3 regions of the Paractinoplanes rhizophilus genome follow, and region 2 is predicted to be linked to each of the others. Evidence: predicted binding sites of a transcription regulator. Region 2 holds the regulator's gene; each other region holds the start of a gene.

Region 1 (3,270 bases), on a different contig from region 2:
TTCATGATCGAGGAGGCGTCTTGTTCGACCAGATCAACGGCCTGCCCGTGCACGCGCTCGTGCTGCACGCGGCGGTCGTCTTCGTTCCGCTCCTGGCCCTCGGCGCCATTGTCTACGCGCTCGTGGCCCCGTGGCGCTCGAAGATCGGCTGGGCCGTCCTGCTGCTCGGGATAGTCGCGCCGATCTCGACGTTCGTCGCCAAGGAGTCCGGCGAGGAGCTCTACGACCGGCTGATCAGCCAGGGTGTCAAGGGCCGGGGCAAGGAGATTCTCGACGACCACATGCACTTCGGCACGATGACCTTCTGGTTCTCGCTGGCGCTGGGCCTGGTCAGCATCGTGGCGGTCGTGCTCAGCCGGGGCTCGGGATCGACCCCCAAGGTCGTCCAATGGGTTCTGGCGGCGGCGATGGTGGTGCTGGGCCTGTTCGCGGGCTACTACGTCTTCCGCACCGGCGACGCGGGCGCCACCGCCGTGTGGGGGTCCTACTGACGGGCCGCTGGTCAGAAGGCGGCCGCTGATCAGAAGATGGCCCGGGCGCAGAGCAGGCAGATGAGGATCACCGCGATGGCGCCGGCCACGAGGCCCACGCCGTAGGTGACCGTGCGCGCGGAGCCCTCGGCGTCGTCGAGGGCGTCCATGTCCTGCGGGGGCAGGGCGCGCGGGGCCGGCGGCTGGGCGATCGTGGGCGGGCGCCAGTCCGGCGGCGGTGGGGTCGCGCGGGGCGGACCTTGGTAGCCCGGGCCCGGGGCGGGCGAGGGCGCCGGGGCCGGCGGCGGGCTCGGCGGGGTGGACGCGGGGTCGGGGCGCTGCCAGTACGCGTCGTCCGGGACGCCGGTGGGGGAGCTCACGTTCACCGACGGTACAGCCGGAGGGGGAAGACGGTCGCGGCGGCGCGGCTTACCCTCGTAGCCGTGGACATCCTGGATGAGCCCGAGCGCGACCACGACGCCGAGCGCGAGGTCGACTTCGAGCCGGAAGAGGCGGCCGTGCTGCCCGATCAGACCCGCGATGACACCGAGCGGGGCTGGGGCGAGCGCGGGGACAACAACGACGACCGGCTCTGGGAGGACCGCCCGCCGCACTGGGGCTGAGCCGGCGTCCAGCAGCGTGCGTCGATGAGGATGACGCCGCGGCCGTGGGGGCACCCTGCGAGGGTCGGCCGCGGCGTCTCCCCGGCCGGTGCGAGACCGGCGGGGTGACCACGACGCGACGGCGGCGGTTGCCGGCAGCGCGGCGACCGCCGCGACACGCAGCATGGTGCCGCGGGACGTACGGCGGCGGCGAACAGGGTCGGGGCGCGCCCGGGGATCCGGTGGCCCGTACCGCGATCTCGCGGATGTGCCCATCGCCCGTTCCTCCCGTCCCGCCGACACGTCGTGGTCGGTGCGGACGTTAGGCCGGATCGGAGATCGCTCGCTCGGGGCCTGTGGACAGCCCGGAACTGTGGACAACCCGCGGCGGCGGCGATGACTTTGGTATGCGCCGCGGGGTCAGGACGCGGCGGCGGCCTTCGCGCTCCCGGACGAAGAGCCCGCGGACGACGCCGACGACGTCGAGGACGATGAGCCTGAGGACGAGCCAGCGGACGGCGTGGCGGAGGTCGAGGCCGGGGTCGAGGACGCGTCCGCCGGCTTCTTGTCGGCGCCGTTGGACTTCTCCGTGCTCACCGCGCCCGAGCGGGAGTCGTTGCGATAGAAGCCGGAGCCCTTGAAGACGATGCCGACCGAGTTGAAGACCTTGCGGAGCTTGCCATGGCAGGCGGGGCACTCGGTGAGGGCCGCGTCGGAGAACGACTGAACCGCCTCGAGCTGGTGACCGCACTCGGTGCAGGCGTACTGGTAGGTAGGCACGGCTCCTCCGGATCTGTCGGCTGCTGGCACTCGCCAACTCCGAGTGCCAATGTTGCGCCATCGGAGGTCATTTCGTCCACTCGGCTGTGTGGCTGAGACTCAAGCCACCGCGAGGCATGATCACACCGCGCGGCTGAGACGCAGGCCACCGCTAGGGGTGATCACGCCGTGCACCACGCGGTCGTGCGGCTCGGCCGGCACCGCGTCGAGCAACTCGCCGTCGTGCAGCAGTGCGAGCACCAGCGGCGGCGCCGAGCGGGGCAGCCGGGCCAGCGCCCGATCGTAGGAACCGCCGCCCCGGCCCATCCGGATGCCGGCCCGCGAGACGGCCAGCGCCGGGACCAGCACGAGATCGGCGGACGCGACCGCGGACACGCCGAGCCGCAAGCCGGGTGGTTCGAGCAGGCCGAGCGGCCCGGGCGCGAGCGAACCGGAGAACTCGGCCCAGTCGAGGTCCCGGGAGGGCAGGAGGACAGGCAGCAGAACCCGGGCGTGTGCGGCCAGGACGGCGGGCAGGTCGGCGCCGCCGGGTTCCGGACCGATCGGGACATACGCCGCGATCGTGGACGGGTGCTCACGGCGTACGAAATCAAGAATTTGACCTTGAAGTTGAGACGCCGCGCGGGAGCGGTCGCGGACGGTGAGCGCTCGACGTGCGGTAATCAGTTGACCGCGCAGCGCGATCTTGGCTGCTCGTGGTGCTTCTTCGTCACCGGTTAAATCGGGCATGCAACACCCCCTTTCAAAAAGCGGCAAACGGCGCACACTATGTCAGCATCGCTCCAAAGAGGGCCGCTCCCGGGAGGATGCGTGACGCTACGTGGCCGGCTGACCGCCGCCTTCCTGGTGGTTGTCCTCGGTCCGGTCCTGCTCGGGTCCATCTTCGTCGCGCTCACTGTGTCCACCGTGAGCCGGGATCGGGCGGCCGAGCGACTCGACTATGCCGTGACCACCGTGCGCACCGGAATCTCCGCCATCTGCCGGCAGCTTCAGGCCGCGGCGGACGCGGTCGCGGTGGTGCCCGCCGACGAACGATCGGCGGTGGCCCGCCAGCTGGTCGCGCGCGGTCTGGCCAGCGACATCCAGATATTTCCCGGCGGGTCCGGCGCGCAGTCCAAACCTGCCCGGGCCGACGACTGCGCCGCGCCGACCGGCACGAACACCTCCGCCATCGTCGCCATCGCCACCGTCGACACCCAGCAGATCACCGCGGCGCAGACGGTCGACGAGGCCTTCCTCGCCCGGCTCGCCGCCGCCGGCGGGGCTCGCGTCACCATCGGCAGCCATCCCGAGGCCGGCGGGCGCGAGCTGAGCGTGGGGCCGGGCCAGCCGCTGCCGCTCACGCTCACCGTCGCCCGGACCAAACCCCTTTCCCTGTACGCCGTGCTGCTCGCCGTCGTGATCGCGGCCGGATTCGC
Region 2 (3,270 bases):
TCTCCAACTGGGCCACCAGCGAAGCCGCCCGCTGCCGGCACAACCTGCTGTACTGGACCGGCGCCGACTGGTGGGGCCTGGGGCCGGGCGCGCACAGCCACGTCGGCGGCGTGCGCTGGTGGAACGTGAAGCACCCCACGACGTACGCGAAAAGGCTCGCCGACGGTGTCTCGCCCGGCCATGCCCGCGAGATCCTCGACGACGAGGACCGCCGCGTCGAGGACATCATGCTGCGGGTGCGGCTCAGCGACGGCATCCCGCTGGCCGGGCTGGACGAACGCGGGGCCAAGCAGGCGCTCGACGACGGTCTGCTGGTGCCGGAGGCGTACGCGAAAGGGCAATTGATCTTGAATTTGCCGGGCCGGCTGCTCGCCGACGCGGTGATCCGAGACGTCGTGTAACGCCGGGCCCCCGACCCGGCGCGACACTTTACTTGATGATTTGCACCGTCATGGGGTAGTTGTACGGCTCGTTGTTGCTGGCCTTCACACCGGCGATGACGCCGAAGACGATCGCGATGATCGTGGCCGCGACGCCGACGAAGATGCCGATGACGATGCAGCTGAGCACCCAGCCGACCAGCGCGATGATCGACCAGAGAATCTGGAAGTTCAACGCCTTGACGGCCTCGGCGCGCACGACCGGGGACTGGTTGCCCCGGGCGAGCAATGCGACCAGCGGGGCGATCCAGCCCGCGCAGCCGCCGCCGAGGAAGGCGCCGGCCGCGCCGCCGAAGTGGGAGACCAGGATCCAGGTGCGGTCATCCGAGGCGTTGCCGGGTTGCGGGCCGTAGCCGTACTGCTGAGGAGGCGGGTTATAGCCACCGGGAGGCGGGTTGTAGCCACCCGGAGGCGGGTTGTAGCCACCGGGAGGTGGGTTGTATCCGCCCGGAGGCGGACCGTAACCGCCGCCGGGCGGCGGCGGGGGCGGGGATGAAGGAGGCGGTGTCGAACCCGACGTCGGATCGTTGGCCGCATACGGATTACCTTCACCGGGCGGGCGAGGTGGTTCAGTCATGGCTGACACCGTAGGACCGCAGCTCAATACGGTCGAGAGCGACATGCGGAACGAGTACAGGAATAGACAGTCCACTCGATCATCGCGTTGCCGCCGACAGCGACGTAGACTGGCACTCTGTCACGGGGAGTGCCAAGCGCCGGCGAGGGAGGGTCAGATGAGTCTCGATGACCGCAAGCTCGAGGTGCTGCGCGCGATCGTCGAGGACTACGTCGAGACCCAGGAGCCGGTCGGCAGCAAGGCGCTGGTCGAGCGGCACCAGCTGGGCGTCTCCCCGGCCACCGTGCGCAACGACATGGCCGTGCTGGAGGAGGAGGGATACATCCGCCAGCCGCACACCAGCGCCGGGCGGGTCCCCACCGACGCGGGCTATCGCCTTTTCGTCGACCGTCTCTCCAAGGTCAAGGCGCTGAGCCCGGCCGAGCGCCGCGCGATCGAGCGCTTCCTGATCGGCGCGGTCGACCTCGACGACGTGGTGCATCGCACCGTGCGCCTGCTGGCTCAGCTCACCCGCCAGGTCGCGGTCGTGCAGTATCCGTCGCTCGCCCGCTCTTCCGTGCGCCATCTGGAACTCGTCCCGATCTCCACGACCCGCCTGATGCTCGTGATGATCACCGACACCGGCCGGGTCGAGCAGCGCCTGGTCGAGCTGCCGGGCCCGGTCGCGTCCGACGACGTGCTCGACCTGCGCCGCAAGGTCAACGAAAAACTCGCAGGTCAGCGCATGTCCGACACCCCACCGCTGGTGCAGGGCCTGGTCGACGAGTGCGCCCCCGACCGCCGCAACACGATGGCCTGCCTGGCCAGCGTCCTGCTCGAGACGCTGGTGGAGCGCAGCGAGGAGCGGCTCGCCCTCGCCGGAACGGCGAACTTGACGCGGGGAGGTGTGCTGGACTTCCAGGGCACGCTTCGTCCGGTGCTCGAGGCCCTCGAGGAGGAGGTCATCCTGCTCAAGCTCATCGGCGACCTGGAGCCCAGCACGACCAGGGTGCGCATCGGCGACGAGAACGAGATAGACAACCTCCGATCCGCCTCGGTGGTCAGCACCGGTTACGGCCCGGGGGCGACTATCGTTGGTGGGCTCGGTGTGCTCGGACCCACCCGGATGGACTACCCCGGCACCATCGCCACGGTGCGTGCGGTGGCACGCTACGTGGGCGACCTGCTGGCCCAGAACTGACCGGCTCAGAACTGACGGAATCGCGCTGACAATGAGGACCCCAAACCCCGTGGCCAAGGATTACTACGGCATTCTCGGCGTGAGCCGGGAGGCCACCGACGACGAGATCAAGCGCGCCTACCGGAAGCTGGCTCGGCAGTACCACCCCGACGTCAACCCCGATCCCGAGGCCGCCGAGAAGTTCAAGGACATCAACGCGGCGTACGAGGTGCTGTCCGACGACCAGAAGCGGCAGATCGTCGACCTCGGCGGCGACCCGCTGGCGCCCGGCGGCGGCATGGGCCCCGGCGGCCCGGGCGGTCCCGGCGGCCCGTTCGTCGGCTTCCAGGACATCATGGACGCGTTCTTCGGCACGGCGGCCGGCGGCGGCTCCCGTGGCCCGCGCCCGCGCACCCGCCCCGGCGCCGACGCGATCCTGCGCCTCGAGCTCGACCTGGTCGAGACGGCGTTCGGTGTCGAGGCCCCGATCACGGTCGACACCGCGGTGCTGTGCACCCAGTGCTCCGGCGCCGGCACCGCGCCCGGCACCCACCTGGCCACCTGCGAGACCTGCGGCGGCCGCGGCGAGGTGCAGAGCGTGCAGCGCACGTTCCTGGGCCAGGTCGTCTCCTCCCGCCCCTGCTCCACCTGCCAGGGCCACGGCACGGTCATCCCGCACCCCTGCCCCACCTGCGCCGGCGACGGCCGGGTCCGCACCCGCCGCTCGCTCACCGTCAAGATCCCGGCCGGCGTCGAGGACGGCATGCGCATCCGCCTGGCCCAGCAGGGCGAGGTCGGCCCCGGCGGCGGCACCGCCGGCGACCTGTATGTCGAGATCCACGAGCGCCCGCACGACGTCTACTCCCGCAAGGGCGACGACCTGCACTGCCGGGTCACCCTCCCGATGACCGCGGCCGCCCTCGGCACCCGCCTGACGATCAAGACGCTCGACTCCGAAGAGGCGATCGAGGTCAAGTCCGGCACCCAGCCCGCGTCGACGCTGCGCATCCGCGGCAAGGGCGTGCCGCACCTGCGTGGCCAGGGCCGGGGCGACCTCTTCGTGCACCTCGACGTCAAGACGCCCACCAAGCTCA
Region 3 (3,270 bases), on a different contig from region 2:
TCAGCCCGGCAGGGTTGCGGCCATGAATCTTTCTATGGGCCGGCTGGACGACCCGGCCGACGCGTACGAGATCTATCGGGTCTGCGCGGAGCGCGACACGCCGGACATTCCGCCGCTGTCGCTGGAGAGCTTCGTCGCGCGGCTCGCGAATCCGTTTCCGGGCGCGGACAACGAGCACTATCTGGCCTGGCTGGACGGACGCGCCGTCGGCTATCTGAGCATCGAGCTGCCCCTGCTCGACAATCTGGACAATGCGAACGTCGACCTCACGGTCCTGCCGTCGTGGCGGCGGCGGGGAGCCGGCCGGGCGTTGCTCGACCTGGCCGTCCGGCGGGTCCGGGAGCTGGGCCGCAAGCACGTGATCGCCCCGGCGATGTCCCGCCACCCCGACGGCGCGCTGTTCGCCACCGCGGTCGACGCCAAACCCGCGCTCGAAGAGGTGCGCAGCCGGCTCGATCTCGGCACGGTCGACCAGGCCCGGCACGCCGTCCTGCTGGCCGACGCCTGGGAGCACGCTGCGGGATACCGGCTGATCCTGTGGACCGGGGTGGCGCCCGACGAGATCATCGACGACGTGGCCTACCTGGACGGCCGTCTCAACGCCGACGCCCCGACCGGCGAGCTGGCCTGGGAGCCCGAGAAGGTGGATGCCGCCAAGGTCCGCGAGGGCGAGCTGCGGGCGGCCCGGCGCGGCCGGTCCAGCTATCACGCCGGCGCGCTGCACGGCGACCGGCTGGTCGCGTGGACCAGGATCGCCGGCGACGCCACCGACCCGGCGCACGCCTGGCAGAACATCACGCTGGTCGATCCGGAGCACCGCGGCCACCGGCTCGGCATGCTGGTGAAGCTGGCGAACCTCGCCCACGTCCGGGAGCTGCGCCCCGGCCTCGAGGCGATCGACACGCTCAACGCGGCTACCAACGAGCACATGCTGCGGATCAACCGGGCGCTGGGCTTCCGGGCGCTCGACTCGGTGACCTTCTGGCAGCTGACCGTCTGACCCCCAGATCCGGCGGCTTCTCAGATCTGGCGGCCGCTCAGGTCCGGCGGCCGCTCAGGTCCGGCGGCCTCTCAGATCCCGCGGCGCATCCGCAGCTCGGTGAGCACCGGCAGCACCGGGTGCGGCACGCGCTCGCCGGTGTCCTCGAAACCCAGTTTCTCGTACGCCCGGACGGCGCGTGCGTTGCCGGCCACCACCTCGAGCATCAGCCGGTCCCGCCCATTCGCCCGGGACCACTCGCCGACCGCCTCGACCAGGTCGGCCAGCACCTTGCCGCCGCGCTGCTCGGGAGTCACGTAGACCGCGAAGATCACCGTCACGTCCGGCTCCTCGGGCAGGACCGTGCCGCCCGCGTGCCCGATCAGCCGCGACCGGCCGCCCGGGTCGGCCACGAACTGGGCCAGCCGTCCGCCGCGTGCCGCCTGGGCGATGCGCTGCCGGTACGCCTCGTGCGGGCGGGCGGCGGCCTGGGCGAGCGTCTCGAGGAACGCCAGCGGATTGTCGGCCAGCATCTCCAGCCGCAGCGCGCGCATCCGTGCCGCGTCCTCGACGGTCACCCGGTGCACGCGCCAGCTGTTCACGCTGTTCTCCCTACCCTGTGCCGGGGTCCCCGGCAACCCGGATGGCGGGAACCGGACCGGGGCGGCGCGGTCGTCGCCCGATCGCCGTTACCCCCGGGTTTTCTTGCACTCGACCCCCGGGAGTGCTAAACAGGTCATTGGCACTCACGACTGCTGAGTGCCAAGCAGGTCGGGACGGTGGGGTTCCGGTCGCGGTGCCGCCATCGGCGCCGGGGCACGGGACCGGTCGTCGCGGGCTATCCGGCTCGGCCTGAGGACGTCACATCGCCAGGTGGTGACGTCCGCAGAGTTCGCAACGTGCGGAGAGCAGGGTCCATGCGGGCCCCGCACCGCGAATGTCCAGGAGGACACAGCCGAATGGCCAAGATCATCGCATTCGACGAGGAAGCTCGTCGGGGCCTCGAGCGGGGCATGAACCAGCTCGCCGACGCCGTCAAGGTGACGCTCGGCCCCAAGGGCCGCAACGTCGTCCTTGAGAAGAAGTGGGGCGCGCCCACGATCACCAACGATGGGGTATCCATCGCCAAGGAGATCGAGCTCGAGGACTCCTACGAGAAGATCGGCGCCGAGCTGGTCAAGGAGGTCGCGAAGAAGACCGACGACGTCGCCGGTGACGGCACGACGACGGCGACCGTCCTCGCCCAGGCGCTGGTTCGTGAGGGTCTGCGCAACGTCGCCGCGGGCGCCAACCCGATGGCCCTGAAGCGGGGCATCGAGGCCGCCGTCGCGAGCGTGTCCGAGGGCCTCTCGCAGATCGCCAAGGACGTGGAGACCAAGGAGCAGATCGCCTCCACCGCGTCCATCTCCGCCGGTGACTCCACGGTCGGCGAGATCATCGCCGAGGCCATGGACAAGGTCGGCAAGGAAGGCGTCATCACGGTCGAGGAGAGCAACACCTTCGGTCTCGAGCTCGAGCTGACCGAGGGCATGCGCTTCGACAAGGGTTACATCTCGGCGTACTTCATGACCGACGCCGAGCGGATGGAGGCCGTCTTCGACGACCCGTACATCCTGATCGCCAACAGCAAGATCTCCGCGGTCAAGGACCTGCTGCCGGTCCTGGAGAAGGTCATGCAGGGCGGCAAGCCGCTGATCATCATCGCCGAGGACGTCGAGGGCGAGGCCCTGGCGACCCTGGTGGTCAACAAGGTGCGCGGCACCTTCAAGTCGGTCGCGGTCAAGGCGCCGGGCTTCGGCGACCGCCGCAAGGCCATGCTGGAGGACATCGCGATCCTGACCGGTGGCGCCGTGATCAGCGAGGAGGTCGGTCTCAAGCTCGACAACGCCGACCTGAGCCTGCTGGGCACCGCCCGCAAGGTGGTCATCACCAAGGACGAGACCACGATCGTCGACGGTGGCGGCAACGCCGAGCAGATCCAGGGCCGGGTCAACCAGATCCGGGCCGAGATCGAGAAGTCGGACTCCGACTACGACCGTGAGAAGCTGCAGGAGCGCCTGGCCAAGCTGGCCGGCGGTGTTGCGGTGATCAAGGTCGGCGCGGCCACCGAGGTCGAGCTGAAGGAGCGCAAGCACCGCATCGAGGACGCCGTTCGCAACGCGAAGGCGGCCGTCGAGGAGGGCATCGTCCCCGGTGGTGGCGTCGCGCTCGTGCAGGCCGGCAAGACCGCGTTCGACAAGCTCGACCTGCAGGGTGACGAGGCGACCGGCGCGCAGATCGTGAAGCTCGCG

Evidence for each region. The regulator HrcA, encoded in region 2, represses chaperone genes, less so after heat shock. The targets are predictions, from matches to a motif close to GGTTNGCACNCTCNNNNNGAGNGTGCNAACC.
Region 1: a site for HrcA is predicted at 1,874-1,904, ahead of ACFQS1_RS08765 (FmdB family zinc ribbon protein). Genes of this name have one in related genera too.
Region 3: a site for HrcA is predicted at 1,717-1,747, ahead of groL (chaperonin GroEL). Genes of this name have one in related genera too.

What each region holds. Positions count from the first base shown of each region.
Region 1 is NZ_JBHTBJ010000004.1:257,026-260,295, forward strand. Features, by position in the region: gene ACFQS1_RS08750 (DUF2231 domain-containing protein) at 21-491, shown strand; gene ACFQS1_RS08755 (translation initiation factor 2) at 521-850, opposite strand; gene ACFQS1_RS08760 (hypothetical protein) at 914-1,093, shown strand; gene ACFQS1_RS08765 (FmdB family zinc ribbon protein) at 1,493-1,852, opposite strand; gene ACFQS1_RS08770 (5-formyltetrahydrofolate cyclo-ligase) at 1,973-2,581, opposite strand; gene ACFQS1_RS08775 (diguanylate cyclase) at 2,663-3,270, shown strand, end outside.
Region 2 is NZ_JBHTBJ010000040.1:56,837-60,106, forward strand. Features, by position in the region: gene hemW (radical SAM family heme chaperone HemW) at 1-401, shown strand, start outside; gene ACFQS1_RS33735 (DUF4870 domain-containing protein) at 430-1,017, opposite strand; gene hrcA (heat-inducible transcriptional repressor HrcA) at 1,175-2,197, shown strand; gene dnaJ (molecular chaperone DnaJ) at 2,247-3,270, shown strand, end outside.
Region 3 is NZ_JBHTBJ010000004.1:89,046-92,315, forward strand. Features, by position in the region: gene ACFQS1_RS07860 (GNAT family N-acetyltransferase) at 23-1,000, shown strand; gene ACFQS1_RS07865 (GNAT family N-acetyltransferase) at 1,072-1,533, opposite strand; gene groL (chaperonin GroEL) at 1,939-3,270, shown strand, end outside.